2 regions of the Variovorax sp. GW821-FHT09A10 genome follow, and region 2 is predicted to be linked to the other one. Evidence: riboswitches for the same ligand, from Rfam matches in the RefSeq annotation. Region 2 holds a riboswitch; the other holds the start of a gene.
The links. Region 2 has a riboswitch for glycine ahead of AC07Q9_RS26360 (D-amino acid dehydrogenase). Riboswitches for the same ligand answer to the same signal wherever they lie in the genome.
Positions count from the first base shown of each region.

Region 1 (14,645 bases), on a different contig from region 2:
TTATTTCGGCTGGCGCTGGTACCAGCAGCAGCAACTGGCGCCGCTGCCGACCGCGCCCGTGGCCGTCGCACCGAACGACGCGCCCCCCGAGCCGCCCAAGGCCGAAGAGCCCAAGGGCCCGCAGAACCCGGTCGAGGCGCTGGCCCCGCCCGATGCCGCGCTGCCCGCACTGGCCAGTTCCGATGCGCGCGTGATGAAGGCGCTCACCGAGCTGCTGGGCGGCAAGGCCGTCGCGGCCTACCTGCAGTCCGACGGCGTGGTGCGGCGCTTCGTGGCCACCGTCGACAACCTGCCGCGCGAGCAGGCACCCGCCAGCAAGTGGCCCGTACAGCCCGCGCCGCAGCGCTTCATCACCGAGGGGCCGCAGCAGGGCGGCGTGCAGACCATCGCGGCGAACAACGCGGCGCGCTACAACGGCATGGTGATGCTGGCCGGGGCGGTCGATCCGGCCAAGGCGGCGGCGGTGTATGCGCGGCTGTACCCGCTGTTCCAGCAGGCGTACGAAGAGCTGGGCTATCCGGGGCGCTATTTCAACGACCGCTTCATCGCCGTGATCGACCACCTGCTGCAGGCCCCCGAGCCCACCGGGCCCGTGCAGGTGAAGCTGGTCGAGGTGAAGGGCGAGATTCCCTCGCAGCGGCCCTGGGTGCGCTACGAGTACGTCGACCCGAAGCTCGAATCGCTCTCGGCCGGCCAGAAGATCCTGGTGCGCATGGGGCCCGAGAACGAGCGCAAGATGAAGGCCAGCCTGCGCGGGCTGCGCGCGCAGATCGCCACCGGCGAGGTGGCGAAGCAGGCCGGCAAGAAGGCGCCGTAACGGGCGAAAGAAAATAAAAAGGGGCGCCGCAAGCCATGCGGCGCCCCTTTTTCATTTTTGACGATCGTTCGCGCTCAGGCCTCTTCGGTTTCCTGGTACTCGCCCACCGGCACGCAGCTGCAGAACAGGTTGCGGTCGCCGTAGACGTTGTCGACGCGGCCGATCGGCGGCCAGTACTTGGCCTGCTTGAGTTCGGCCAGCGGGAACGCGCCGAGTTCGCGCGAGTAGGGGTGGCTCCACTCGCTGCCCAGCAGGCTGGCGGCAGTGTGCGGCGCGTGCTTGAGCGGGTTGTCGTCCTTCGACCAGACGCCTTCTTCCACCCGGCGGATCTCGCCGCGGATGGCGATCATCGCGTCGACGAAACGGTCGAGTTCGGCCAGCGGTTCGCTTTCGGTGGGCTCCACCATCAGCGTGCCGGGCACGGGGAAGCTCAGCGTGGGCGCGTGGAAGCCGTAGTCGATGAGGCGCTTGGCCACGTCTTCGGCGGTGACGCCGCTGGTGTCCTTGAGCGGGCGCAGGTCCAGGATGCACTCGTGCGCGACGTGGCCGTTGGGGCTCGCGTACAGCGTGGGGTAGTGGTCCTTCAGGCGCGCGCTGATGTAGTTGGCGCTGAGGATGGCCGTCTCGGTCGCGGCCTGCAGGCCCTTGGCGCCCATCATGCGGCAGTACATCCAGCTGATCGGCAGCACGGCCGCATTGCCCAGCGGCGCGGCCGACACGGCGCCCACGCCGTTCGAGGGCACGCCGGCCGTGGCATGGCCCGGCAGGTAGGGCACGAGGTCTTCGACCACGCAGACCGGACCGACGCCCGGGCCGCCGCCGCCGTGCGGGATGCAGAAGGTCTTGTGCAGGTTCAGGTGGCTCACGTCGCCGCCGAACTCGCCCGGCGCGGCCACGCCGACCAGCGCGTTCATGTTGGCGCCGTCGACGTACACGCGGCCGCCGTGCTCATGCACGAGCTCGCACAGTTCCTTCACGCGGGTTTCGAACACGCCGTGCGTGCTGGGGTAGGTGATCATCACGGCGGCCAGGTGGGCGCTGTGCTTCTCGCAGGCGCGCTTCAGGTCGTCCATGTCGACGTTGCCTTGCGCGTCGCAGGCCGTCACCACCACCTGCAGGCCCACCATCTGGGCGCTGGCCGGGTTGGTGCCGTGGGCCGACGAGGGAATCAGGCAGATGTTGCGGTGGCCCTGGCCCTTGGCTTCATGGAAGGACTTGATGGCCAGCAGGCCCGCGTACTCGCCCTGCGAGCCCGCGTTGGGCTGCAGGCTGATGCCCGCGTAGCCGGTGGCCTCGCACAGCCAGGCGCGCAGCTGCGCGTCGAGCTGGGCGTAGCCCTGCAGCTGGTCGGCGGGCGCGAAGGGGTGGATGTTCGCGAACTCGGGCCAGGTGATGGGGATCATCTCGCTGGTCGCGTTGAGCTTCATGGTGCAGCTGCCCAGCGGGATCATGCTGCGGTCGAGCGCGAGGTCCTTGTCCGAGAGGCTGCGGATGTAGCGCAGCATCGCGGTCTCGCTCTTGTGGGTGTTGAACACCGGGTGCGTGAGGAAGGCGCTGGTGCGACGCAGGTCCTCGGGAATCAGCGGCGTGGTGTTGGCGGCCAGTTCGTCGAAGCGCGGCATCGCGGTGCCGGCGGGCACGAACAGGGCCCACAGGGTTTCGATGTCGGCGCGCGTGGTGGTTTCGTCCAGCGAGATGCCCAGGTGCTGCTGCAGGCGCTGGCGCAGGTTGACGCCGCCGGCCTGTGCGCGCTCGATGATCGCGGCGGTGTCGTCGCCGGTGCGGATCGTCAGCGAATCGAAGGCGGTGGTGTTCACCGGCTCGCGGCCCATCTGCGACAGGCCCTTGGCGAGGATGGCGGTGAGCACGGCCACGCGCTGTGCGATGCGCGTGAGGCCGTCGGGGCCGTGGTACACGGCGTACATGCTGGCGACCACGGCCGGCAGCACCTGCGCGGTGCAGATGTTCGAGGTGGCCTTCTCGCGGCGGATGTGCTGTTCGCGCGTCTGCAGCGCGAGGCGGTAGGCGGGCTGGCCGTGCGTGTCGACGCTCACGCCGACGAGGCGGCCGGGCAGCGAGCGCTTGAACGAATCGCGGCAGGCCAGGTAGGCGGCGTGCGGGCCGCCGTTGCACAGCGGCATGCCGAAACGCTGCGTGGTGCCGCAGACGATGTCGGCGTCGAACTCGCCGGGGGCGACCAGCAGCGTCAGCGCCAGCAGGTCGGCCGCGACGATGAAGGCGGCGTCGCACTGGTGCGCGTGCCCTGCGAGCGGGCGCAGGTCGTGCACGTGGCCGGTGGTGGCCGGGTACTGCGCGAGCACGCCGAAGAACTCGCCGCTCACCATCAGGTGCGGCAGCGTTTCCGACACCGTGCTCACCTTGACCTCGATGCCCAGCGGCGCGGCGCGGGTCTTGATGACTTCGATGGTCTGCGGGTGGCAGTCACCTGACACGAGGAACACGTTGCTCTTGCTCTTCACGCTGCGCTTGGCGAGCGTCATGGCTTCGGCGGCGGCCGTGGCCTCGTCGAGCATCGAGGCGTTGGCGATGGCCATGCCCGTGAGGTCGCACACCATCGTCTGGAAGTTGAGCAGGGCTTCCATGCGGCCCTGCGAAATCTCGGCCTGGTAGGGCGTGTAGGCCGTGTACCAGGCGGGGTTCTCCAGGATGTTGCGCAGGATCACGCCCGGCGTGTGCGTGCCGTAGTAGCCCTGGCCGATGAAGCTCTTGAACACCTTGTTCTTCGACGCCAGCGTCTTCAGCTCGGCCAGCGCGTCGGCCTCGGTGACCGGCGCGGGCAGGCGCATCGGCCGGGCGCGGCGGATGGCCGCCGGCACGATGCCGTCGATGAGTTCCGCACGCGTTTCGGAGCCGATCACCGGCAGCATGCGCGCCTCGTCCGCCGCATCGATGCCGATGTGGCGGGCGAGGAATTCTTCGGCGTTCTCTAGTTCTTGCAAAGAGGGAAGGGCGGGAATCGGCATGGCGGTGAAGGCTCGGGGGAGAAGGAACGAAGGTGCGAGGAAACGGCTGTTCAGCGGATCAGGATTCGGCGGCGAACTTGTCGTAGCTGGCGGCGTCGAGCAGGGCGTCGAGCTGCGCGGGTTCGCTCAGCTTGACCTTGAAGAACCAGCCGGCGGCCAGCGGGTCGCTGTTGGCCAGCGACGGGTCGGCGCGCAGCGCTTCGTTGACTTCGGTGATCTCGCCCGACACGGGCATGAACACATCGGCGGCGGCCTTCACCGACTCGACCACACCGGCGACCTCGCCCTGCGCGAAGGTCTTGCCCACTTCAGGCAGGTCGACGAACACCACGTCGCCCAGCGCGTCCTGCGCATGCACGGTGATGCCGACGGTGGCGGCGCCGCCTTCGGCCGCCACCCATTCGTGGTCCTTGGTGTATTTGATGCTCATGAAAAAACTCCTCGTGGAAAAAATGGAATCGGGGTGCAGAGCCTAGCCGGGTCTGCGGGGTTCAGTGTCGGTCAGCCGCGGTAGTAGCGCGTCGGCACGAAAGGCATGGTCGAGACTTCCATCGGCACCGGCTTGCCGCGCACGATGGCCTGCACGCGCGTGCCGGGCTCGGCGAAGGCGGCGGCCACGTAGCCCATGGCCACGCAGCGGTCGGCCGTGGGGCCGAGCAGGCCGCTGGTGACGGCGCCGATGTCGTGGCCTTCGAGCGACTGCAGCAGCGTGCCGTCGCGCACCGGGATGCGTTCGAGTGCCACGAGGCCGACGCGCTTGCGCGTGAGCGTCTTGTGGTCGGTGTGGCCGGCCGCGCCCGAGGCGACGGCGGCCAGCTGGGCCAGCACCTTGGCCGCGCCCGGAAAGCCGCCTTCGCGCGCACCGCCGGTGCGACGCACCTTCTGGATCGCCCAGTTGAGCGAGGCTTCGACCGGGGTGGTGGTGGTGTCGATGTCGTTGCCGTACAGGCACAGGCCGGCTTCGAGCCGCAGCGAGTTGCGCGCGCCCAGGCCGACGGGCTTCACCTCGGGCTGCGCGAGCAGCAGGCGGGCGAGGGCGTCGGCGTCTTTTGCGGCCACCGAGATCTCGAAGCCGTCTTCGCCGGTGTAGCCGCTGCGGGTGACGAAGGCCGCGATGCCGCCGATCTGCACCGCGCCGCCCGTCATGAACACGAAGCGCTCGATGCCGGGCGACAGGCGCGCCAGCGTGGCCGCGGCCTGCGGGCCTTGCAGCGCGAGCAGGGCGTGGTCGGGCAGGGGCTGCACCTGGCAGCGCGCGCCGATCCTGGCCTGGATGTGGGCGATGTCGGCCACCTTGCAGGCGCCGTTCACGATCACGAAGAGCGAGCCATTGCCTTCGTTGAAGAACATCAGGTCGTCGAGGATGCCGCCCTCGTCGTTCAGCAGCAGGCCGTAGCGCTGCTTGCCGGCGGGCAGGTCGACCACGTCGACGGGCATCAGGGTTTCGAACGCGGCGGCGGCATCGGGGCCGACCAGGCGCAGCTGGCCCATGTGCGAGATGTCGAACAGGCCGGCCGCGTCGCGCGTGTGCTTGTGCTCGGCCATGAGGCCGGCGGGGTACTGCACGGGCATGGAATAGCCGGCGAAGGGCACCATGCGGGCGCCGAGCTCCACGTGCAGGTCGTACAGCGGGGTCTTGAGAAGTTGGGCGTCAGAAGCGGAGGAAGCGGCCACGGGGCACTCCAAAGGGGCAGTCGAAATCCATGGCTGCAACGCCACGGGCCACCCCTGCTGTCCGCTTTACCTGAGAGATTCGCCCCACGATCGGGGTTTGCTCCTTCGGTGGGCCGCGTGCAATGCCACGGCCTCTCTCCAGCAAGGAAACGCCGGTGGTTGCCGGCGTCTTGTCAGTCCTTTTGCCTGAGCGTTCGGGGAACCCCTGCGCCTTCGGCGGCCCCGTCGCGCGGGGCTCTCTCCTGACCCGGCGAGTGTAGTGGATCGCGGGGCCGGGGCTGGTGTCGACGTGCCTGTGGGGGCCTCAGGTGTGGCAGCAACCCGCGGCCTGGGACGGCCTGATGCGGGAGAGCGGCATGGCGGAGGCGACCGCCACGGGAATGGCATCGGCCTCGCCATTCAGGACCAGGTGCTTGAAGCGCTCCCAGTCGAACAGGGTGCCGGGGTCGGTGCGGCGGTCGGGGTCCAGCTTGGCGTGCGAGACCACATGGGCCAGGTTGGGGTATTTGGCCCAGCAGTGGCGAACGATGCGCGCCGTGATTTCGACTTGCCAATCGGAGAACGGATCGAGTTCCTGCTTGTTCACGACCTCGATGCCAAGCGACCAGTGGTTGACCCGCTTGGCCCCGTCGTTCACATCGGGATGCGAGGCCGCATTGCGTACGTGCCACGCAGCGAGCGCCTCGGGCACGCAGGCCCACACCAGTTCGCCGTGCTGGGCCTCGTCCTCATCGGGCACCAGCCAGTGAAACGAGGCAGCGTCGGTCGGCTTCTTCATGACCGAGATGGCACCGGAAGACGATCCGCCGGCCGTGGCATGGATGACCACCGTGGTGATGCCCATGATCGGATCGACCGATCGTTTCGTCGTGCATGTCGGCCAGTACGGCTGGACGCCGGGGTACCAGGGCTCGTTGAGGGAGACTTCGCCCGGTCGTTTCGACTTGGGAAGCGTGAAGTGATAGCTCTGCGGATTTGGCATGCTGAACCTCCTTGAGTTGGGAGGTGAGTTCTAGCAGCGAGCCCCGCAGGTCCGCGTCCCCTGAACAGGGGATGTCGACCCGCTCTCGCGAGGTTCAGTGCACGGTTTCTGCCGGCGGCAGCAGCTTGTCGATGCGCTCGCGCAGCGAGTCGGCGCGCTCGGGGCCGGCGGCCTTCTCGATCTCGGAGAGCATCAGCGCGGCGATGGTCAGCATGGCCTCGCGGTCGCGGGCCTCGCGCAGGGCGTCGCGCATCTGGTTGGCGAAGCGCGGGTCGCGGCGCACGAACATGCGCTCGCAGATGTCGAACAGGAACATGCGCGTGGTGGCCAGCGAGCGCTTGCCGTCGAAGCTGTCGGCCGAGGTGGCGACCTGGATCGGCTCGGCGGCGGGGACGGGCGTGGGGGCGGGTGCCGGAGGCGGCGCGACCGGGCGCGCGACCTGCAGGTAGCCGCGCTGCATCAGCCCCTGGATCGCCTGCTCGGCCTCGACGCGGCTGGGGAACAGCGGGCTGAAGTCGGTCAGCGAGCGCCGGCCGTCGGCCATGAGCAGCAGGGCGCGCTCACGCTGGCTGAGCGTGCGCTGCCCGGCCTGGAGTTCGTCGCGTGCCTTCTCGGTCTTGGTGGGGAACATGGCGGCCACAGCTTTCGGAGGTCGAAGGCTGCAGCATCGTGGCAAGTGGTGACATCTTCGTGAACCATTTGCCTTACAGGGACAAGGGGGCGCGTCAGTTGCCCGCGCTCTCCTTGCGGATCAGCCAGCGCGTGCCCACGCGCTGCAGCTCGAGCGTCTTGCGGTCGGTTTCGGTGAGCGCGTCGGCGCGGTAGACCTGCCGGAACTGCGCGCTGGCCGAGGTGCCCTGGACGCTGATCACCAGCCCCTCGATGCCCACGCTGATGCGCGACTTGCCCGTGATGCGGGCGCGCCGGTCGGCCTCCCAGCGCTCGCGGGTCTGGCCGCGCGCGGGGGTGAAGTCGCTCGCGTAGGCGGCGAGGTAGCGCTCCACGTCGCGCGCGGACCAGGCGGCGGCCCAGGCGCGCACGGCGCTTTCCACTTCGGCAAGGTGGGTGACGGGATTGGTGGGGTTGGCGGGGGCGGCTGCTGGTGCAACGGGCGCGGCGGCCGGCGTGGCCGCGATACCGGCGGTGGCCAGCAAGCCGGCAGCGACAAGGCTGCAGCCCTGGGCGACGATTCGGTGCATGGCGTCCTTCTCTTTCCTTCTTCTTGTCTGTCAGGCTCGACGTCTAAGCTTGCGTCGATTCTGGCAGTGAAAGAGGAGGCGTGCGGCGTTGAATCGCCCACGGATTTCGGTGGTCCGTGGTTCAGGGCGCGTGCACAGGACACCGGGTGCTTCCCTCCGCGAATGTCCCCCGCCTTCGGCTCCTCCTTGATTTCGCTGCGGGAAGCACCCAGTGCCCTGTGCACCGGGAGCGTGGGGTTGGGCTCAGGCCGCCGCAGCCTCGCCCGTCATCACCTGCACCGTCCGGTTGCGCAGCCGCAAGGCCAGCACGGTCGCGACGCACAGCACGCACAACACCACCGTGAGCGTCACGCCGAGTCCGCGTGCATCCGACAGCAGGCCGAACAGCGGCGACACCAGCCCGCCGACCGAGAGCGCGAGGCCGAGCGTGATGCCGCTGGCGGTGGCCGGGTTGCGCGGCAGGTAGTCCTGCGCGAGCGTCACCTGCGCGGCGAAGGGCAGGAACATGCTCATGCCGAGCCACGCGGTGCAGGCCAGCGCCGCGCCGGGCGTGGAGGAAAGCACGAGGCCCGCCATGGCCGGCAGCGCGAGCAGATAGCCGCTGCGGATGGTGCCCATGCGCCCGATGCGGTCGCCGAGCCAGCCGCCGGCCAGCGTGCCCACGGCCCCTGCGGCGGTGAAGGCGGTGAGTGCCGCGGCGCCCTGGAAGGTGCTGCCGTGCAGGTCGCGCGTGATGCGCAGCGAGAGCATCGACAGCACCGTGACGTAGGGGATCGACCAGCCCACGATGGTCGCGACCAGCAGGCTGAAGGCGCGCCAGTCGTTGTGCGGTTTCAGCACCTGGGCGCGGGCCTGCGCGGCGCGCGCCACCGTGGCCGCGTGCTGGGCGGCCGCGCTGCGCCGCGCGTTGGCCGCGAGCCACACCACGCCCATCGCCACCGCGGGAATGCCCAGCAGATAGCTGCGCGACAGGCTGCCGCCGCCGACCACCGTGGCCGCCAACACGGGCGCGAACGAGGCGCCGATGGTGCCGCCCACCGAGAACACGCTCATCGCCTTCTGCGAGGCGCCGCCGGCCGCGCGCGCGGCCACGGTGGCGGGCGGGTGGTAGGCCGCGATGCCCAGCCCGCACAGCGCGACCGCGATCCAGGTCAGCAGGTAGCTCTGGCTCAGGCCCGCCAGCACCACGCCCAGCGCCGCCACCAGGAAGCCCACGGGCACGAGCCAGGCGCGCGGGTGGCGGTCGGCGTACAGGCCGAACAGCGGTTGCACCACGCTCGACAGCCCGGTGGCCGCCAGCATCAGGCCGCTCACGGCCGTGTAGCTGTAGCCGCGCTCCAGCACCATGAAGGGCAGCAGCGCGGGCACGAGGCCCTGGTAGAGGTCGTTGACGGCATGGGTGCCGGTGAGCAGCCCGAGTCGGCGCGTGTTCATGCGATGGCTTCTTTCCTGGATGTCCGGTTGGAGAAAAAGAGGGAGAAAAGCCATCGTAGGAAGACACGGAAAGATGTTCTCGCTATGAATGTGCAAACATCGTCGTGAAATGGACAAACTGAATCTGCGCCCCGACGAAGGCGAATCGACCCCGCGCGCGGTCGCCGTGCTGGCCACCGACCCGGCGGGCGACGCCTTCATTCCGCCGCACGCGCACCGGCGCGGGCAGCTCATCCACGCGATCTCGGGCGTGATGATGGTCGGCGCCGCGGCCGGCAGCTGGGTGGTACCGCCGGGGCGCGGCGTCTGGGTGCCGCCGGGCATGCCGCACCAGATCCGCATGGCGGGCGAGGTGAAGATGCGCACGGTCTTCGTCGAGCCCGGCACGCGCGCCGACCTGGGCGCCGAGTGCCGCGTGATCCATGTGGGCGCGTTGCTGCGCGAGCTGATCGTGGCGGCCGTGTCGCTGCCGCTGGACTACCCGCCGGGCGGGCGCGACGAGCGCGTGATGGAGCTGATCCTTGACGAGATCGAGGCCGCGCCCGCGCTGTCGCTGCATGTGCCGATGCCGCGCCACGCGCGCCTGGCCGCGCTGTGCGAGGCGCTGATCCGCGACCCCGCGCAGCCCGCCACGCTCGACGGCTGGGCCGCGCGGCTGCACATGAACGCGCGCACGCTGGCCCGGCTGTTCGAACGCGAAACTGGCATGACCTTCGGCGCGTGGTGTCGACAGGCGCGGCTGCTGCTGAGCCTGCCGCGGCTGGCCGCGGGCGCGTCGATCCTGGAGGTGGCGCTGGCGCACGGCTACGAGAGCCCGAGCGCCTTCACCGCGATGTTCCGCCGCACGCTCGGCGTGCCGCCGAGCCAGTACCTGCACCCGCCGGCCTGAAGCTGGGGGTGCGGGCGGGAGCGGCCCGTGCCGCTACTTGAACCCGAGCGCGCGCGGCAGCCAGGTGCTGAGCATCGGCACGAAGGTCAGCAGGACCAGCACCGCGCCGTGCGCCCACAGGAAGGGCACCAGCTCCTTCACCAGCGCCGACATCGGCACCTTCGACACGTTGCAGGTAACGAACAGCAGCCCGCCCACCGGCGGCGTGATCATGCCCAGCGTGAGGTTGAAGATCACGATCATCGCGAAATGCACCGGGTCGACGCCCAGCTTGATGGCCACCGGCGCAAGGATCGGCGCCAGCACCATCACGCCCGGCAGCGGCTCGATGAAGATGCCGAACAGCAGCAGGAACACGTTGACGATGATCAGGAACATCCACGGCGAGAGGTTCATGCTGATGAGCCATTCGGCCATCTGCTGCGGAATGCCCTCGATGGTCAGCACCCACGCGAACGAGGCCGACAGCCCGATGATGATCAGCACCGACGCCGACAGCAGGGCCGAGCGCGACAGGATGTCGGGCAGCATCTTCCACTCGAGCGTGCGGTAGATGAACTTGCCGCACACCAGCGCGTAGAACACCGCCACCACCGACGCCTCGGTGGGCGTGAACCAGCCGGCGCGCATGCCGCCCAGGATGACCACCGGCAGCAGGATGGCGGGAATCGCCTTCCACGTCGTGATGAGGATCTCGCGCAGCGGCGGCGTCTGGCCGTCGCCCTTGTAGTTGCGCTTCTTCGACACGTAGAAGTTCACCACGCACATCGCCACCGCGATCAGGATGCCCGGCACGATGCCGGCCACGAACAGCTGGCCGACCGACACGGTCTCGTCCTGCAGCGCGTAGATGATCATGATGATCGAGGGCGGGATGATCGGCCCCACGATGGCCGTGGAGGCCGTCAGCGCCGCCGCGTACGAGCGGTCGTAGCCGGCCTTGTCCATCATCTTGATGAGCATCGAGCCGGGGCCGGCCGCGTCGGCCAGCGCCGAGCCCGAGATGCCCGAGAAGAAGGTCAGCGACACCACGTTGGTGTAGCCCAGCCCGCCGCGCCGGTGGCCGACGAACTGGCCCGCGAAGCGCAGCAGCACCTCGGTGAGCGAGCCGCCGCTCATCAGTTCGGCGGCCAGGATGAAGAAGGGCACGGCCATCAGCGGAAAGCTGTCGATGCCGGTGAAGGTTTCCTTCAGCAGCACCATCAGCGGGTAGCTTTCCGCGAGGATCAGGGTGGCGGCCGTGGCCAGGCCGAGCGCGAAGGCCACGGGCACGCCGATGGCCAGGAACACGCAGGCGGAGACGATCAGGACAATGCTGGCATCCATGGTCTTCTCCTTACAGCGAGGCCGACGCGTTGGCGTCGAAATGCGCGTCCGACGCGAACTCGCGGTTCAGCACGTAGCCGCGCACCACCAGCAGCCAGTGCACGATCAGCAGCACGCCGCCGATCAGCATCGCGCTGTAGATGTAGGCGAACGGAATCTGCGTCACGGCGGTGAGCTGGAACATCGTGCGTTCCATGTAGAGCCAGCCGTACCAGACCATGAAGCCGAAGAAGGCGAACAGCAGCCCGGCCACCACGAGGCGCACCGCCACGGCCGCGGGCCGGGGCAGGGCGTCCTGCAGGTTCTCGACGGCGATGTGGCCGCCGTAGCGCAGCACGGGCCCGGCGCCCAGGAAGGTGAGCCAGATCATCATGTGGCGCGACACCTCTTCGGCCCATTCGATCGACTGGTTCGTGGTGTAGCGCAGCACGACGTTGGTGAAGATGATGACGGACATGGCCGCCAGCAGGAGGATCAGCGCCCACCGGTTGGCGGCGAGAAAGTAGCGCTCGAAGGCTTGCACGTTGTGGTTCTCTGTGGTGTCGGAAATGCGAAGCGCCCGGCCCACTGAGGCGGGCCGGGCGCGGTCGGGGCGGAGCGGTCTTACTTGACGTCCGTGATCTTCTTGATGTTGTCGGCGCCGAATTCCTTGGCGTAGCCCACGTAGGCCGGCTTCAGGGCGTCGCGGAAGGCCGCGCCGTCGACGGTGCGCGTGACCTTCATGCCGTCTTTTTCAAGCTGGGCGATGCCGTTGTTCTCGTCGTCGTTGACCTTCTTGCGCTGCGCGATCGAGGCCTTCTTCGCCGCTTCGGTGAACACCTTCTTGTCGGCGTCGGAGAGCTTGTTCCACACCTTGGGCGACAGCAGCAGCAGCGCCGGCGAGTAGACGTGGCCGGTGAGCGACAGGTGCTTTTGCACCTGCGAGAACTTCGAGGACAGGATCACGGGAATCGGGTTTTCCTGGCCGTCGACCGTGCCTTGCTGCAGCGCGCCGAACAGTTCCGGGAAGGCCATCGGCGTGGGCAGGATGCCGAAGGTGCGGTAGCCGTCCATGTGCACCTTGTTTTCCATGGTGCGCATCTTCAGGCCGGCCGCGTCGGTGGGCTTGACGATGTCGCGCTTGCTGTTCGTCATGTGACGGAAGCCGTTTTCCGTCCAGGCCAGCGCGATGATGCCCTTGCTCGGGAACTTGGTCAGGATGTCCTGGCCGATGGGGCCGTCCATGACCTTGCGGGCGTGGTCGTAGTCGCGGAACAGGAAGGGGATGTCGACGATCTTGACCTCGGGCACGAAGTTGCCCACGGGGCCGGTCGAGGTGTTCAGCAGGTCCTGCGTGCCGAGCTGGATCGCTTCGATCTGCTCGCGCTCGCCGCCCAGCGCCGAGTTGGCGAAGTGCTGGCACTTGAAGCGGTTCTGGGTGTTCTTCTCGACCTCTTCGCAGAACACGGTGGAGCCCACGCCGTAATGCGATTCCTTGGACGTCGCATAGCCGATCTTGAGAACGGTGGGTTGCTGCGCGAGGGCGGCGGTGCCCAGGGCGAGCGAAAGGCAGGCGGCGGCGATGTGGCCGAATTTCATGGTGTCTCCGGGGAGTTTCGGGGGGCGAAAGCGCGTCAGGCGCAAGTCAGGAAATGACTATGCACCAATAACCAGTTTGACCGCGTCGGGACTTTCACGGACGTAGGCGCGGATCACCGCGTCGAAGCTCTCGTCGGCCGTGAGACCGAGGGCCCGCGCGCGCGGCGTGTCGAAGCGCCCGGGCCAGGTTTTGACGATGCGGCGGATGGCGGCGTCGGGCGTGCGGTCGAGCAGGTCGGTGGCGGCGCGGCCGGCCACGCGCTCGAGCGCGGCGGCCATCTCGCCGACGGTGGTGGCCAGCGAGGGCAGGTTGAGCGCGGTGCGCGGGCCCCAGTCGGCGTCGCTCGCTTCGGCGGCGCGCACGATGCCTTCGATGGTCCGGGCCGGCGAGGCGATGGCCACGGGCGTCTCGTCGGGCACCGGGCAGGCCGCGCGCAGGCCGGCGAGCGGCTCGCGGATCATGCCGTTGAAGAAGCCCGAGGCCGCGCCGTTCGGTTGGCCGGGGCGCACGCTCACTGTCATGAGGCGCACGCTGCGCCCCTGCACGAAGCCCTTGCGCGTGTAGTCGGCCACGAGCTGCTCGCCGATGAATTTCTGGATGCCGTAGCTGGTCTGCGGCGTGGGCAGCGTGTGGTCGTCGATGAGCGCGGGCAGCGGCTGTTCGGGCGAATCGCCGAACACGGCGAGCGAGCTGGAGAACACCAGCACCGGCCGCGTGCCGAGCGCGCGCAGCTTCTCGAGCAGGCCGTGCGTGGCGGCGAAGTTGCTGCGCATGCCCAGGTCGAAGTCGGCTTCGCATTCGCCGCTGACGGCGGCCGCGAGGTGGAACACCGCGTCGGCCTCGCGCCAGAAGGCGGCGCCGTTGTCGGCCAGCTGGGCGTTGAGGTCGCCGGTGGCGGCTGCGATGCGCGGGTTGGCCGCGAGGTCGGGCGGCGGCGGCGCGCGGTCGACCAGCGTGATGCGTGCGATGTCGCGGGCGGGGGCGCCGTCGAGGGAGAGCTGGCCCAGGGCCAGGAGGGTGCGCGCCAGGCGCGCGCCGAGAAAGCCGGCGCCGCCGGTGATGACGATGTGCATGGGGTCCTGTCTCCTTGTGTCCTTGTGTCGCGAGGATAGCGTCGGTGGTATCGCACAATTTGCGGATGCCCATGCTGCCCCCCGATCTCCTCGCCACCCTGCGTTTGCCTGTGCTGCAGGACGCCGACCTCGACACCCAGGCCTCTTTCTTCAAGCGGCCGGAGGTCCGTGGGCTCTACTTCGAGGTGGTGGAGGGCTCGGCGAAGGACGAGGTGCTGCGGGCCGCCGTCGCGCAGCTCGGCGAGCTGCATCCGCACCGGGCCGCGTTGCTGGCGGTGTTCTGCGGCGCGCTGGTCGAGAACGGCGCCGACCCGCAGCTCATGTTCGACGCCGTGCGGCAGCTGGCGGGGCGCCTGCTGGCGTCGCTGGCGCCTTACTGCGCGGCGCAGCCGTACGAACCCGACGAAGACGACGAGGAACCGCAGGACAAGGCAGAACTCGCCGCCTGGCAGGCCGCCGAAGCGGCGCTCGCGGCCCTGTCGCCGCCGGCCCGTTTCGAGGTCGATGCGCTGCAGCGCGCGGTCGACCTGCTGGTGCTGCCGCTCATGACCATGGTGGTGCGCGATGTGCGCAACCACCAGTCGCTGGTGGCGGATGCAGGCCTGCTCGCGCACGTCGAGGCGATGTACGCCAACGACTCGCTGCCCTTCGAGGCCTTGCACTTCCTGCGCGCCGCGGCCCAGCTGTC
Region 1 is NZ_JBWKPT010000002.1:1,320,448-1,335,092, reverse strand. It holds gene AC07Q9_RS12990 (DUF3014 domain-containing protein) at 1-817, shown strand, start outside; gene gcvP (aminomethyl-transferring glycine dehydrogenase) at 892-3,801, opposite strand; gene gcvH (glycine cleavage system protein GcvH) at 3,860-4,231, opposite strand; gene gcvT (glycine cleavage system aminomethyltransferase GcvT) at 4,303-5,475, opposite strand; glycine riboswitch at 5,523-5,627, opposite strand; glycine riboswitch at 5,640-5,730, opposite strand; gene AC07Q9_RS12970 (N-acetylmuramoyl-L-alanine amidase) at 5,780-6,457, opposite strand; gene AC07Q9_RS12965 (hypothetical protein) at 6,552-7,088, opposite strand; gene AC07Q9_RS12960 (L,D-transpeptidase Cds6 family protein) at 7,183-7,656, opposite strand; gene AC07Q9_RS12955 (MFS transporter) at 7,900-9,090, opposite strand; gene AC07Q9_RS12950 (AraC family transcriptional regulator) at 9,200-9,979, shown strand; gene AC07Q9_RS12945 (TRAP transporter large permease) at 10,013-11,305, opposite strand; gene AC07Q9_RS12940 (TRAP transporter small permease) at 11,316-11,828, opposite strand; gene AC07Q9_RS12935 (TRAP transporter substrate-binding protein) at 11,909-12,883, opposite strand; gene denD (D-erythronate dehydrogenase) at 12,941-13,957, opposite strand; gene AC07Q9_RS12925 (hypothetical protein) at 14,023-14,645, shown strand, end outside.
Region 1: linked by a shared signal. The riboswitch ahead of gcvT (glycine cleavage system aminomethyltransferase GcvT) and the one ahead of AC07Q9_RS26360 (D-amino acid dehydrogenase) in region 2 are both predicted to bind glycine.

Region 2 (14,645 bases):
GCGCCACGCACGCGCTGGACATCGTGAGCCGCACGCTGCTGCGCGCGGGCGATCCGGTGATGGTCGAGGAGCCCGGCTGGGCGCTGGAGTTCGCCCGGCTCGAAGCGCTGGGCATGCGCATCCTGCCGGTGCCGCGCCGCGCCGACGGGCCCGACCTCGACGTGATGGCGCAGTACTGCAAGCTGCACAGCCCCAAGCTCTTCGTCAGCGTGAGCGTGCTGCACAACCCGACCGGCTACAGCCTCACGCCGGGCAGCGCGCACCGCGTGCTCAAGCTGGCCAACGAACACGACTTCCACATCGTCGAGGACGACACCTACAGCCACCTCGCGCCGGAGCACGCCACGCGCCTGAGTGCGCTCGACGGGCTGCAGCGCACCATCTACGTCAGCGGCTTCGCGAAGATCCTGGCACCCAACTGGCGCATCGGCTTCCTGGCCGCCTCGCCCGCGCTGAAAGAGCGGCTGCTGGAGACCAAGCTGCTGGCCACGCTGACCTCGCCCACGCTGTTCGAGCGGGCGCTGTCGTGGTGCATCGACCAGGGCCAGCTGCGCCGCCATTCGGAGCGCGTGCGCATCCGCCTGGACGGCGCGCGTGGCCGCGCGGTGAAGCTGGCCATGTCGCACGGCTGCACCTTCGCCTCGGAGCCGGCCGGGCTGTTCGGCTGGGTCGACACGGGCGTGGACACCGACGCGCTCACGCAACGCATGCTCGACCAGGGCTACCTGCTGGCGCCGGGCTCGCTGTTCCATGCGCGCAGGCCGCCGAGCACGATGATGCGGATCAACTTCGCGACCTCGCAGGACGCGAATTTCTGGAAGGTTTTCAGCCGGGTCAGGGACGAGCTCTGATTCGCTTGCAAAGGGCTTGGAGTAAGCTGGCAGCACAAGAAAACCCAGCCAGGAGACCTCCCGCATGAGCAACGCCAGCAAACCCTTCGACTTCAGCCAGTTCGTCCCCGGATTCGACTTCCTGAAGAACCTCGCCGGCGGTGCCGCCGCGGGCTCCGGCTCGGTGCCCGGCATCCCCAGCCTGGCGAGTTGGGTCGCGCCCACCATGAGCGTCGAAGAGGTCGACAAGCGCATCCAGGAACTCAAGACCGTCCAGTACTGGCTCGAACAGAACGGCCATGCGCTCAAGGCGACCATCCAGGCGCTCGAGGTGCAGAAGATGACGCTGTCGACCCTGCGCGGCATGAACGTGCGGATGGAAGACATCGCCAGCGCGTTCACCAAGCAGGCAGCGGCCATGGCGCCGGCGCCGGCGCCTGCACCGGCCCCTGCCCCTGCCCCTGCCCCTGCCCCTGCCCCTGCCCCCGCACCGCGGCCCGAACCGGAAGCCGTCGAGGAAGAGGAAGAAGAGTTCGACGAGGCCGAGGAAGAAGCGGAAGAGGAAGCCCCGGCGCCGAAGAAGACATCGCGCGCCAAGCCCGCAGCGTCCAACGGCGCCGCCGGCGTCGTCGACCCGATGCAATGGTGGGGCTCGCTCACCGAGCAGTTCCAGCAGATCGCGAGCACGGCGCTGCAGGACGCGGCGCAGCTCAAGGTGCCGGCCATGGCGCAGCCGCTGGCCGACGCCGTGGGGCAGGTCATCGGCAAGGCGACGGCGGCGCGCAAGCCGGCCGCCAAGACCGCGGCGAAGAAGGCCGCCGCCAAGAAAGCCGCGCCGGCACCCGCCGCGCGCAAGAAAACCACGTCCACCGCCGCGCGCAAGCGAACCTCCGGCCGGCGCTGACGTCTTACAGACACCTTTCCAGACGACGACGCACGGGTCGGTACGCACCATGAAACTGTTTCCCACCGGCCATGCCACCCACCCGCAATGGCGCATGGCCGCCGGCCTCGTGCTGGCCCAGTTGCGCGCACAGATGGCGCTGCCCGACTACGCGTCGAACCCGACGCTCGGGCTGCTCTACATCACCGACCACTACGCGAGCGAGGCGCAGGAGATCCTCGATCACCTGAGCGCCGAGCTGCCCGAGGTCACCGACTGGTCGGGCACGGTCGGCATCGGCGTGTCGGCCAACAACGCCGAGTACTTCGACGAGCCCGGCCTGAGCCTGATGCTGTGCGCGCTGCCCAGCGACCAGTACCGCGTGTTCTCGGGCGTGGCGCCGCTGGGCAGCTCCGAAATGAGCGGCTTCGAGGCGCACACCGCGCTCGTGCACGCCGACCCCGCCACGCCCGACCTGGGCGAGCTCATCGGCGAGATGGCGGGCCGCACCGACACCGGCTACCTGTTCGGCGGGCTCTCGTCCGGCCGCGGCGGGGCGCTGCAGTTCGCGGTCGGCGGCAACGGCAACATCCGCGGCCACGGCGCGGCGGGCGGTGTGTTCTCGGGCGGCTTGTCGGGCGTGGTGTTCGGCGAGGGCGTGCGGCTGGTGTCGCGCGTCACGCAGGGCTGCCAGCCGCTGCGCACGGGCGGCGCGCGCGAGCGCGAGATCACCGAGGCCGACGGCAACCTGCTGCTGGCGCTCGACGGCGAACCGGCGCTCGACGTGCTGCTGGCCGACCTGCAGGTGTCGCTCGACCGGCCGCAGGAGGCCATCGACGCCGTGCGCAACACGCTGGTCGGCCTGGCCGACGCGGGCAGCGACGGCATTCGCCGCACCGGCGACCTGGGCGCCGACGTGCTGGTGCGCCACATCATCGGCCTCGACCCGACGCGGCGCGGCATCGCCATTGCCGACAACGCCGAGGCCGGCATGCGGCTGAGTTTCTGCCGCCGCAACGCGCAGGCGGCGCGCGCCGACCTGATGCGCATCTGCGCCGAGATCCGCGAAGAGCTCGAGCCCGAAGAACAGACGCTGGCCACCGCGCGCGCCGTGGCGGCCGGCGAGGCCGAGGCCGCGCCGCATCCCGCGCGGCGCATCGCGGGCGCGGTGTACGTGAGCTGCTCGGGGCGCGGCGGCCCGCACTTCGGTGCGCCGGGCGCCGAGCTGCAGATCGTGCGGCATGCGCTGGGCGACGTGCCGCTGGTCGGCTTCTTCGCCGCGGGCGAGATCGCGCGCCATCACCTGTACGGCTACACCGGCGTGCTGACGGTGTTCACCGCACCGGACTGAGGTCCGGCGCCGGTCGCGTTCAGGCCGGTTGCAGTGCGCGCGGCGCGGGCGCCGGCATGCCGGCGAACGCGAAATCGACCTCGGGCGCCAGTCCGCTCACGATGCGCGCAATCGACTTGCCCGAGCCGCAGGCGTGCGTCCAGCCGAGCGTGCCGTGGCCGGTGTTGAGGAACAGGTTCGGCAGCTTGGTCTTGCCGATCAGCGGCACGTTGCTCGGCGTGGCCGGGCGCAGGCCGGTCCAGAACTGCGCGCGCTCGGTGTCACCGGCGCCAGGGAAGAGCTCTTCGACGCGCCGCACGATGGCTTCGCAGCGCACGCGGTTCAGGTCGCGGTCGTAGCCGTTGAGCTCGGCCGTGCCGGCGATGCGCAGGCGGTCGCCCGATTCGGAGGTGTAGCGCGAGAACACCAGCTTGTATTCGTCGTCGGTGAGCGAGACCTGGTGCGCTTTCGATGCGTCCTTCACGGGCAGCGTCACCGAGTAGCCCTTGGCCGGGTAGATCGGCAGGCGGATGCCCAGCGGCGCGGCGTACAGCGGGCTCAACGAACCCATCGCAAGCACGAAGGCGTCGCCGCGGATGCGCTGGAAGCGGCCTTCGTTGTCGGTCGCCTCGACGTGGTCGATGCTGCCGCCGGCTTCGCGCAGCGCGGTCACCGTGTGGCTCATGAGGAACTTCACGCCGGCCGCCTCGGCCAGCTTCACCAGCTCGCGCGCGAAGCGGTTGGCGTCGCCCGATTCGTCTTCGGCGGTGTAGGTGGCGCCGGCGAGTTGGGGGCGGATGTGGGCGAGGGCGGGTTCGATCTTGATGGCCTCGTCGGCCGAGATGACCAGGCGTTCGCAGCCCAGGGCGCGCATCTGCTCGGCGGGCGCGAGGGCGCCGTCGAATTCTTTTTGCGTCGTGTAGAAGTGCAGGATGCCTTGCGTGCGCTGGTCATAGTTCAGGCCGGTGTCTCGACGCAATTGCTGCAACATTTCCCGGCTGTATGTACCGAGACGAACGATCTGTTCGATGTTGTGGCGGGTGCGCGCGGGGGTGCATTCGCGCAGGAACTGCAGACCCCAGAGCCACTGGCGCATGTCGGCGCGGATGCGAAAGAGCAGCGGCGCATCCTCCTTGCCGAGCCATTGCAGCACCTTCAGCGGCGCGCTCGGATTGGCCCAGGGTTCGGCATGGCTGACCGAGATCTGGCCGCCGTTGGCGAAGCTGGTTTCGGCGGCCGGGGTGGCCTGCCGGTCGATCACGGTCACCTCGTGGCCGAGTTGCTGGAGGTAGTAGGCCGACGTCACGCCGAGCAGGCCGGCGCCAAGAACGATCACACGCATTGCAAGTACCTTTGAGTTTGCAGCGCTTGAACGGCGGGCGTGGAGTGCTATTGAAAAAATAGCAAGCAACCGGACGACCGCTGTCCAAGTTGCCGCTCCCCCTGTCCTCGGTACCTGAGAGATTCACCCTGCTGCACCCGCAGCGGGTTTGCTCCTTCGGTGCGCCACATGGCGTGACGGCTCTCCAGACGGCTGTATCGATGAGTGCAGTACTGACCCCTTGCCGAAATTCCGTGGCGTTGCCTGGAATGTCGTCGGGCCGACCTGAGCGTTTATGGGAGTTTGCGCCTTCGGTAGGGCCTCCGTGGAGGCCCGCTCTCCTGCAATTGTTGGCGATTGTAGGCGGGCCCCGCAAGCCGGCCAAGCCCTGTACATCGGCACTTCACACCGATGGGATAATTGAATGTTGATTTTCGGTAAAGCAAACTTTTTTCTACAGGTGGGGACTCCATGATCCTGGTTACCGGCGGCGCAGGCTTCATTGGCGCCAATTTCGTACTCGACTGGATCGCGCAGGGCAACGAGCCCGTGGTGAACCTCGACAAGCTGACCTACGCAGGCAACCTTGAGACCCTCGCATCGCTCAAGGGCAACGCGAACCATGTCTTCGTGCAGGGCGACATCGGCGACAGCGCGCTGCTCGATCGCCTGCTGGCCGAGCACAAACCGCGTGCCGTCGTGAACTTTGCCGCGGAATCGCATGTGGATCGTTCGATCCACGGCCCCGAAGACTTCGTGCAGACCAACGTGCTCGGCACCTTCCGCCTGCTCGAATCGGTGCGCGGTTACTGGAACGCACTGCCGGCCGACCAGAAGGCCGCCTTCCGCTTCCTGCATGTGTCGACCGACGAGGTCTACGGCTCGCTCTCCAAGACCGACCCGGCCTTCACCGAAGAGAACAAGTACGAGCCCAACAGCCCGTACTCGGCCAGCAAGGCCGCCAGCGACCACCTCGTGCGCGCCTGGCACCACACCTACGGCCTGCCGGTGGTCACCACCAACTGCTCGAACAACTACGGCCCGTTCCACTTCCCCGAGAAGCTGATCCCGCTGATGATCGTCAACGCGCTGGCCGGCAAGAACCTGCCCGTCTACGGCGACGGCATGCAGGTGCGCGACTGGCTCTACGTGAAGGACCACTGCAGCGCCATCCGCCGCGTGCTCGAGGCCGGCAAGCTCGGCGAGACCTACAACGTCGGCGGCTGGAACGAGAAACCCAACATCGAGATCGTCAACACCGTGTGTGCGCTGCTCGACGAACTGAGCCCTCGCGCCGACGGCAAGCCGTACAAGGAACAGATCACCTACGTCACGGACCGCCCGGGCCATGACCGCCGCTATGCCATCGATGCGCGCAAGCTCGAGGCCGAGCTTGGCTGGAAGCCCGCCGAGACCTTTGACACCGGCATCCGCAAGACCGTCGAGTGGTACCTCGCCCACGGTGACTGGGTGCGCAACGTGCAAAGCGGCGCGTACCGCGAATGGGTCGAGAAGCAGTACGACGCTGCGCCTGCAAAGGCTTCCGCATGAAGTTGCTGCTGCTCGGCAAAGGTGGACAAGTCGGCTGGGAGTTGCAGCGCAGCCTCGCGCCGCTCGGCGAACTGGTCGCGCTGGACTTCGATAGCACCGACTTCCACGCCGACTTCAGCAGTCCCGAGCAGCTGGCCGCCACGGTGCTGGCCGTGCGCCCTGACGTCATCGTCAATGCCGCCGCCCACACCGCCGTCGACAAGGCCGAGAGCGAGCCCGACTTTGCGCGCAAGCTCAACGCCACCTCGCCCGGCGTGGTGGCCGAGGCCGCGCAGCAGATCGGCGCGCTGATGGTGCATTACTCCACCGACTACGTCTTCGACGGCAGCGGCACCCGCCCCTGGAAAGAAGACGACGCGACCGGCCCGCTCAGCGTGTACGGCCAGACCAAGCTCGAAGGCGAGCAGTTGGTGGCGCAGCATTGCGCGAAGCACCTGATCTTTCGCACCAGCTGGGTGTACGCCGCACGCGGCGGCAACTTCGCCAAGACCATGCTGCGCCTGGCCAAGGAGCGCGACAAGCTCACGGTCATCGACGACCAGTTCGGCGCCCCCACCGGGGCCGAGTTGCTGGCCGATATCACTGCACACGCCATCCGCGCCACCTTGCAAGACCCGACCAAGGCCGGGCTGTACCACGCCATCGCCGGCGGCGAGACCACGTGGCACGGCTACGCGCGCTTCGTGCTCGAGATGGCGCAGCAGGCTGGCGTCGAACTCAAGGCCGGCCCGCAGGCCGTGGAGGCCGTGCCCACCAGCGCCTTTCCGACGCCCGCGAAGCGCCCGCACAACTCGCGGCTCGACACCACCAAGCTGCAGACCACCTTCGGCCTGCGACTGCCGCCCTGGCAGGAAGGCGTGGCACGCATGTTGCGCGAGACGCTCTGACCGACTGATTTTTCCCGGCCTCCCACACTAGAAGACCCCATGACGCAACGCAAAGGCATCATCCTTGCCGGTGGCTCCGGCACCCGCCTGCACCCGGCCACGCTCGCCATGAGCAAGCAACTGCTGCCGGTGTACGACAAGCCCATGATCTATTACCCGTTGAGCACGCTGATGCTCGGCGGCATGCGCGACATCCTGATCATCAGCACGCCGCAGGACACGCCGCGCTTCCAACAACTGCTGGGCGACGGCAGCCAGTGGGGCCTCAACCTGCAGTACGCGGTGCAGCCGAGTCCCGATGGCCTGGCGCAGGCCTTCATCATCGGCGAGAAGTTCGTGGGCAATTCGCCGAGCGCGCTGGTGCTGGGGGACAACATCTTCTATGGGCACGACTTCGTGCATCTGCTGTCGGATGCCGACACCAAGCAGCGCGGTGCGACCGTGTTCGCGTACCACGTGAACGACCCCGAGCGCTACGGCGTGGTTGCCTTCGATGCCAACGGCAAGGCCAGCAGCATCGAAGAGAAGCCCGTCAAGCCCAAGAGCAGCTACGCCGTGACCGGCCTGTATTTCTACGACAACCAGGTGGTCGACATCGCCAAGGCCGTGAAGCCCAGCGCGCGCGGCGAGCTGGAGATCACGGCGGTCAACCAGGCGTATTTGGACCTTGATCAGCTGAACGTGCAGATCATGCAGCGGGGCTATGCATGGCTGGATACGGGCACGCATGAAAGCCTGCTCGAAGCGGGTCAGTTCATCGCGACCCTGGAGCATCGACAGGGGCTGAAGATCGCGTGTCCTGAAGAGATCGCGTGGCGCAATGGCTTCATCGACCGCGCGCAGCTCGAAAAGCTGGCTGCACCGCTGCAGAAGAACGGTTACGGCAAGTACCTGAACCACTTGCTGGCCGAAGAGGTGCGCTCGTGAATGTCATCCGAACCGAGATCCCTGACGTTTTGATCATCGAGCCGAAGGTGTTCGGCGATGCCAGGGGGTTTTTCTACGAGAGCTTCAACCAGCGTGCTTTTGAAGACGCGGTCGGGTCGAAGGTCGACTTCGTGCAGGACAACCATTCGAGGTCGTCCAAAGGCGTGCTTCGGGGGTTGCACTATCAGGTCCAGCAAGCGCAAGGAAAACTGGTGCGCGCTGTGCGTGGCGCGGTGTTCGATGTGGCCGTGGACATCCGCAAGTCGTCGGCGACTTTCGGGAAATGGGTCGGCGTGGAACTCAGTGAAGGCAACCACAGGCAGTTGTGGGTTCCCCCCGGTTTCGCGCACGGTTTTCTCGTGCTCAGCGACAGCGCCGATTTCCTCTACAAGACCACCGACTACTACGCGCCTGCGCATGAGCGATGCATCGTATGGAACGATGCCTCTCTCGATATTGCGTGGCCGGATGTGGGACAGGCGCCTGCACTTTCGGCCAAGGACAGCGCCGGGCAGACGATGAAGCAGGCGGAATTCTTCGAATAAGAGATGAGCGTGGCGGCCTGGTTTGCCGCTGCTATTTCAAAAGGGGTAGTCAAAGCCGTTGGAACTGTCTGCCACCCCCTATTTCTATAACTCCCACTTGAAATTTTTATGCCTTCATTCTTTCCAGATCACCAGATAGCAGATGCTGGGCTGTACGCGGACGCGTATTTCGAAAGAATCACGGCCGCAGCCAAGACCGTGGACCGTGGCGCGCTTGCAGCCGCCGGGCGCCTTCTTGCGGAGCGTGCGGCCCAGGGAAAGATGATTTTTTCGTGTGGCAATGGGGGGTCGGCGGCCATCTCCAACCACCTGGTCTGCGACTGCATGAAAGGTGTTCGCAGCAATGGCTGGCTGAAGCCGAAGGTGAACAGCCTCTCGTCCGCCGTCGAACTGATCACCGCGATCGTCAATGACATCGGACCCGAAGAGATGTTCTCGTTCCAGCTGACGTCCATGGCGTCCGAAGGCGACGTCCTCATCGCGATCAGCTCGTCTGGCGCTTCGCCCAACATCATCAAGGCGCTCAATACAGCGCGTGAGATGAAGATGACCACGATTGCCATGACCGGGTTTGCGGGTGGCGATGCGGCTCGCCTCGCCGACGTCAGTCTTCACGTGGATGCGCAGAACTACGGTGTCGTCGAGGATGTTCACCAGTCGCTCATGCACATCCTGGCGCAGTACCTTCGCCAGAGCCACCTGACAGATCCGTCCCTGCTGGGAACGCTCAAGTTCTAGCATCCGACACGCAGGCCTGGGCAAGCAACTTCCAGCTCTTTAGGTCTGCTGCCACCCAAAGCCTTCCTATTGTGAGATTCCCATGAAATTGCACCTGATCACTGGTGGCGCTGGTTTTGTCGCTGTCAACCTGACGCGCCGTCTGCTTGGAGAGGGTGGCGCCGTTCTGGCCCTGGATGACTTGTCACGTGGACGGCGTGAACTGGTGGCGGAATTCGACAGCCATCCTCATTTCAGTTTTCGGCAGGTGGACTGCTCCGATCTGGAGGCCTTGTCGGCGGCGATCCAGGAGGCCGGCACGCCCGTGGCCCATGTCTGGCACCTGGCCGCCAATTCGGACATCCCGGCAGGGGTGGCTGATCCGCGCATTGACCGCGATCGCACGTTCCTGACCACGTTTTCCGTGCTCGAAGCGATGCGCCGGCATGACATTCCCGAACTGCACTTCGCGTCGAGCTCGGCCATCTACGGCGATCTCGGCGAACGTGAAATTCATGAAGACATCGGCCCGCTGCAACCGATCTCCAACTACGGGGCCATGAAGCTGGCATCGGAAGCGCAGATCCGGGCGGCCGTCGAGTCTTTCCTCCCGCGCGCAGACATCTTCCGATTCCCGAACGTCATCGGCGTGCCGGCGACGCACGGTGTGATCTTCGATTTCATCCGCAAGCTGAAGGCAACCCCCGAGCAACTGCAGGTTCTCGGGGACGGCACGCAGCAGAAGGCGTATCTGCATGTCAACGACCTGATCGACGCCATGCTGCACGTGAGCCGGCTCGAGGGGCGCTACAAGGTGTTCAACATCGGGCCGAAGGACGATGGCGTCACGGTGCGCATGATTGCGCAGACGGTGCGCGACCGGGTGTCTCCGAAAGCCGACATCGTCTTTGGCGAGGGCAACCGCGGCTGGGTGGGCGATGTGCCGCGCTTCCGCTATTCGACCCAGCGCCTGGCCGCCAGCGGCTGGAGCCCTCAGCTTGATTCGACGCAGGCCATGGTGCGCGCGGTCGACGAGATCGCGCGCGAGGAGCTGGCGGAGTGACGCAGGCGGTCATTCTTGCGGGCGGCAAGGGCACCCGGCTGGCAGAGCGCCTGAACGGGCGTCCCAAGCCGCTCGTGGATGTCAATGGCACGCCATTGCTGGAGCTTCAGGTCCGCACGCTCGCGCATCACGGGATCGATGACGTCGTCGTTCTGGTCAACCACGCGGCAGACCAGATCCAGGCCTTCTTCGAACAGCGCCAGTTTCCCAGCCGGGTGCGCCTCTTCGACGATGGCGAGCCGCGCGGGACGGCGGGTGCCTTGTTGGCATGCCTGGACGACCTGGATGATCGATTCATCGTCGTCTATGGCGATACGCTGTTCGACATCGACATCGGGCACATGCTGGCAGCACACGAGGCTTCGGGTGCGGATGCCACCCTGCTTCTGCATCCGAATGATCATCCGGCGGACTCGGACCTCGTGGAGATCGATGCATCCGGCCGGGTGCAGGCGTTTCACGGGTACCCGCACCCGGACGGCGCCGAGTTGCGCAACCTCGTCAATGCGGCCTTCTACATCGTCGAAAAGAAGGCGCTCCTGGCATGGCGCGACTTTCCTGTGCCCTGCGACTTCGCCAAAGACCTCTTTCCGGCGATGGTGCGCGCCGGTGCGCACATCGCGGGCTATGTCAGCTTCGAGTACATCAAAGACCTGGGCACGCCCAAGCGACTCGACAAGGTGGAAAAGCACCTGCGTTCAGGCGTTGTCCAGCGGGCCAGCCGGCAGCACCTGCAAAAAGCGGTGTTCCTGGACCGGGACGGAACCCTCAATGTGCTGCGCGACTATGTACGCCGGCCTGCGGATTTTGAACTTCTGCCGCACGCCGCCGAAGCGGTGCGTGCGTTCAACAACGCGGAGTACCGCGTGGTCGTGGTGACGAACCAGCCGGTGCTTGCGCGTGGGGAGGCCAGCTTCGACGACTTGCGGCGCATCCACAACCGGTTGGAAAGCCGGCTGGGCGATGCTGGTGCCTATGTCGATGCGATCTACTTCTGTCCGCACCATCCCGACGCCGGTTTTGCCGGTGAAGTACCGGCACTGAAAGTCGCGTGCAATTGCCGCAAGCCTCAGCCCGGCATGATGCGCGAAGCCATGGCGGCGATGAACGTCCAGGCCGCCGACTCCTGGATGGTCGGTGACAGCACCGCCGACGTGCTGGCGGCGCGGCGAGCCGGCCTGCGTTCGGTTCTGCTGGAAACCGGAGAAGCCGGGCGCGATGGCAAATTCGCAGCGGCGCCGGATTTTCGTTTCGCACACATCGGCGCTGCAGCGCATTTCATCGTTCACACGTATCCACTGCTGGTTGCCGCCATCAACGAATGGATGCGCAAAGTCCAGCCGGGCGACTTGGTGCTGGTCGGCGGCTTGGCGCGCAGTGGAAAGTCGACGATGGCCAGCGTGTTGAAGTCCGAACTCGTGGCGCGCAAACTGGACGCCCACGTGCTGTCGCTCGATCGCTGGTTGCGTCCCGTCGCCGAACGAGGTGCGGGCGTGCTGGGGCGCTATGCGTTGGAAGAAGCGCAAGAAGATCTCAAGGGCTGGCTCGACGGCGGCGCGGTCGACGCTGAATTGCCGTCCTACGACCGGAAGGTTCGTGATCGGGGCCTGCCCGAGCGCACGGTGCTGGCGCAGGACGCGGTCCTGATTCTGGAGGGTGTCCCCGCGCTGCTCGCCGATTGGCGGAGCGAGCGGCGGACCTGGCGTATTCACATCGAAGCGGACGAAGCATCGCGGCGCGTTCGCGTCGAAGCCGACCTCATCGCACGCGGTCTGGCGGATGCACAAGGGGCGGCCCAAGCCTACGAGCAGCGACAGCAAGACGAAACGCCCTTGGCGGCCGCTGCGCGGGCCACGGCTGACGGCGTGCTCGACTTCGATTCCATTTTTTCCATGGATGACACCCCATGATCATTAGCCGGACACCGTTGCGGATGAGCTTTGTCGGCGGCGGAAGTGATCTGCCGAGCTATTACCGACAACATGGCGGGGCGGTGCTTTCGACCGCCGTAGACAAATATGTCTATGTGAGCGTCAACAAGAAGTTCGACGGCGGGATCCGCATCGCGTATTCCAAGACCGAAGAGGTCGACCACATCGAGAAGATCGAGCATCGCCTGGTTCGTGCGACGCTTCAAATGCTGGAAATCCCGGGAGGGATTGAAGTCACGAGCACCGCCGACATTCCGTCGCGCGGCACCGGGCTGGGGTCGTCCAGTGCCTTCACCGTCGGCTTGATCAATGTCCTCTCGGCCTATCTGGGTCGGCATGTCTCGGCGGAACAGCTGGGGCGATTGAGTTGCGAGATTGAAATAGATCGTTGCGGTGAGCCGATCGGAAAACAGGATCAGTACGCGTCGGCGTACGGCGGGTTGAGCCTCATTGAATTCAAGCCGGATGACAGCGTCCTGGTGACGCCGCTCGTGTTGCAGCGAAAGATCCGAGAGGCTGTCGAAAGCAATATTCTTGTTTTCTACACGGGTATCACGCGCAGCGCTTCGGGCATCCTGAAAGAGCAGTCGTCGAACGTGGCAGACAGTGCGGGCAAGCAAAAAATGCTGAACCGCATGGTTGAACTGGTCTATGAGTTGCGCGACGAGTTGCAGAACGGCCACCTGGACTCGATGGGTGAAATTCTCGATGAAAACTGGCGGCTGAAAAAGCAGCTGGCCTCGGGCATCACCAGCGATGCAATCGACGACTGGTATGCAAAGGCCAAGGCCCATGGCGCGCTCGGCGGCAAGCTGTTGGGTGCCGGCGCAGGCGGATTCCTGATGTTCTATGCGCCGTCTGAACGCCACGATGCCATTGAGAAGGCGCTGGGCCTGCGCCGGATACATTTCGGATTCGAGCCTTTGGGAAGCCGAATCATTTTCTATAACCCGACTGATCTGTAGTTTGAATGAGCATCTGCTCCGCGCTTGCACCTACTTTGCGCAAATTGCCACTTTGAATTAAAAAATAAAACTGCTCATGTATCCACCACGCGTATCAGTCGTCATTCCAACGCGAAATTCCGAGAAGTATCTGAAGGAGGCGTTGGACAGCATCCTGGGGCAGACATTCACGGATTTCGAACTGTTGATTGTTGATGACAACTCGACAGACGGTACTCTGGGCCTCATTCGTGGCTATGAGGACGCTCGCATCACAGTGTTGAAAGGGCCTGGCAAAGGTCTGGCTGCTGCATTGAATTTCGCTTTCCGCGAAGCGCGGGGTGAATTCATTGCGCGCATGGATGCGGATGACATTGCGGAAGCGACGAGACTCGGAAAGCAGGTGGCGTTTCTCGATGAGCATCTCGACGTGGGGGTGTGCGGCACGAAGTTCCAGCAGTTCATGGACGGTGACGCCATTCACCATCACATGGAGAACGTCCGCTATGCCGACATGCTCATGGGCTGCTATATCGCGCATCCCACGGCCATGTTGCGACGCCAATTGTTCGCTGAAAACAATCTTTTCTATGATGAATCGATGCGTTTCAGTGAGGATTACGATTTGTGGACGCGTGCCATTCGCGTCACGAAGCTGGGAAATGTCCAGGAGATCCTGCTTCGCTATCGCCGACACAATGAAAGTGCGTCGATTGCTCACATGGACGAAATGCATCGGCTGGATGTCGGTGTCAAGCTCCGGATGATCGGGTACCTGGTGGGCGACCTGTCGCCAGCCGATGTGATGCAGGTCACGGCGATGCTGAAAGGCGAGTCCGGCAATGAGTCGGCCAAGCTCGACATGCTGTCGAAATTGATGGCTTCCATCAAACGCCCCGACCTTTGCTCACCGCTTGAACTGGCCTCCGTGTTCCACCAGATCAAGCCACTGCCCAAGGCCGATTTCGTTCGCCTGTGCAAAGACGTCATCCGCGAGATTCCGATCTTCGTCATTTCGTTCAACCACCTGACGTACCTGCAGGCAAGCATTGCGTACTTCGAAAAGGCAGGATTCAAAAACATCCACATCATCGACAACGCGTCGTCCTATCCGCCGCTTGTCGAGTACCTGGGTGCCTCTCCCCACAGAGTGCACTACATGGGTGTCAATTACAAACACACGGTATTGTTCGACTCGTTGAAATTCAAGGAGATCGTCGATTCGAACTATTTCGTGTTGACCGACCCGGATGTCCTGCCCGTCGATGAATGTCCGTTTGACTTCTTGTATGTCTTCCTTGATGTCTTGCTGAGTCATCCAGCCAAGAACAAGATCGGTTTTTCCCTCAAATTGGACGATCTGCCCGATCACTACGAGCTGAAGGAAAATGTTCTCAAATGGGAAGGCCGCTTCTACGAAAAGGTGAAGGAGCACGGCGCGCTGACGATTTACGATGCACCGGTGGACACGACATTTGCGCTGTATCGTCCGCGAGAAGAATGGCGTACGTCCGATTTCTTCTCAGCTTTCCGAATGGGCTATCCCTATGAGGCAAGGCATTTGCCGTGGTACCGGGATCTGAAAAAACTGACAGACGAAGAGATTTTCTATCGCAGCCTCGATCAGGGAAGTAGCAACTGGAACGGCACGATGAGTGCCGAGCAACTTCACAAGAAATACGGTACGGGTGTGGCGCCGGACGCGAATGTCGATCA
Region 2 is NZ_JBWKPT010000009.1:116,868-131,512, forward strand. It holds gene AC07Q9_RS26345 (aminotransferase-like domain-containing protein) at 1-851, shown strand, start outside; gene AC07Q9_RS26350 (PhaM family polyhydroxyalkanoate granule multifunctional regulatory protein) at 916-1,734, shown strand; gene AC07Q9_RS26355 (FIST signal transduction protein) at 1,784-3,064, shown strand; gene AC07Q9_RS26360 (D-amino acid dehydrogenase) at 3,084-4,385, opposite strand; glycine riboswitch at 4,477-4,583, opposite strand; glycine riboswitch at 4,628-4,718, opposite strand; gene rfbB (dTDP-glucose 4,6-dehydratase) at 4,836-5,915, shown strand; gene rfbD (dTDP-4-dehydrorhamnose reductase) at 5,912-6,802, shown strand; gene rfbA (glucose-1-phosphate thymidylyltransferase RfbA) at 6,842-7,729, shown strand; gene rfbC (dTDP-4-dehydrorhamnose 3,5-epimerase) at 7,726-8,274, shown strand; gene AC07Q9_RS26385 (D-sedoheptulose-7-phosphate isomerase) at 8,383-9,012, shown strand; gene AC07Q9_RS26390 (NAD-dependent epimerase/dehydratase family protein) at 9,095-10,054, shown strand; gene AC07Q9_RS26395 (HAD-IIIA family hydrolase) at 10,051-11,964, shown strand; gene AC07Q9_RS26400 (GHMP family kinase ATP-binding protein) at 11,961-12,950, shown strand; gene AC07Q9_RS26405 (glycosyltransferase family 2 protein) at 13,027-14,645, shown strand, end outside.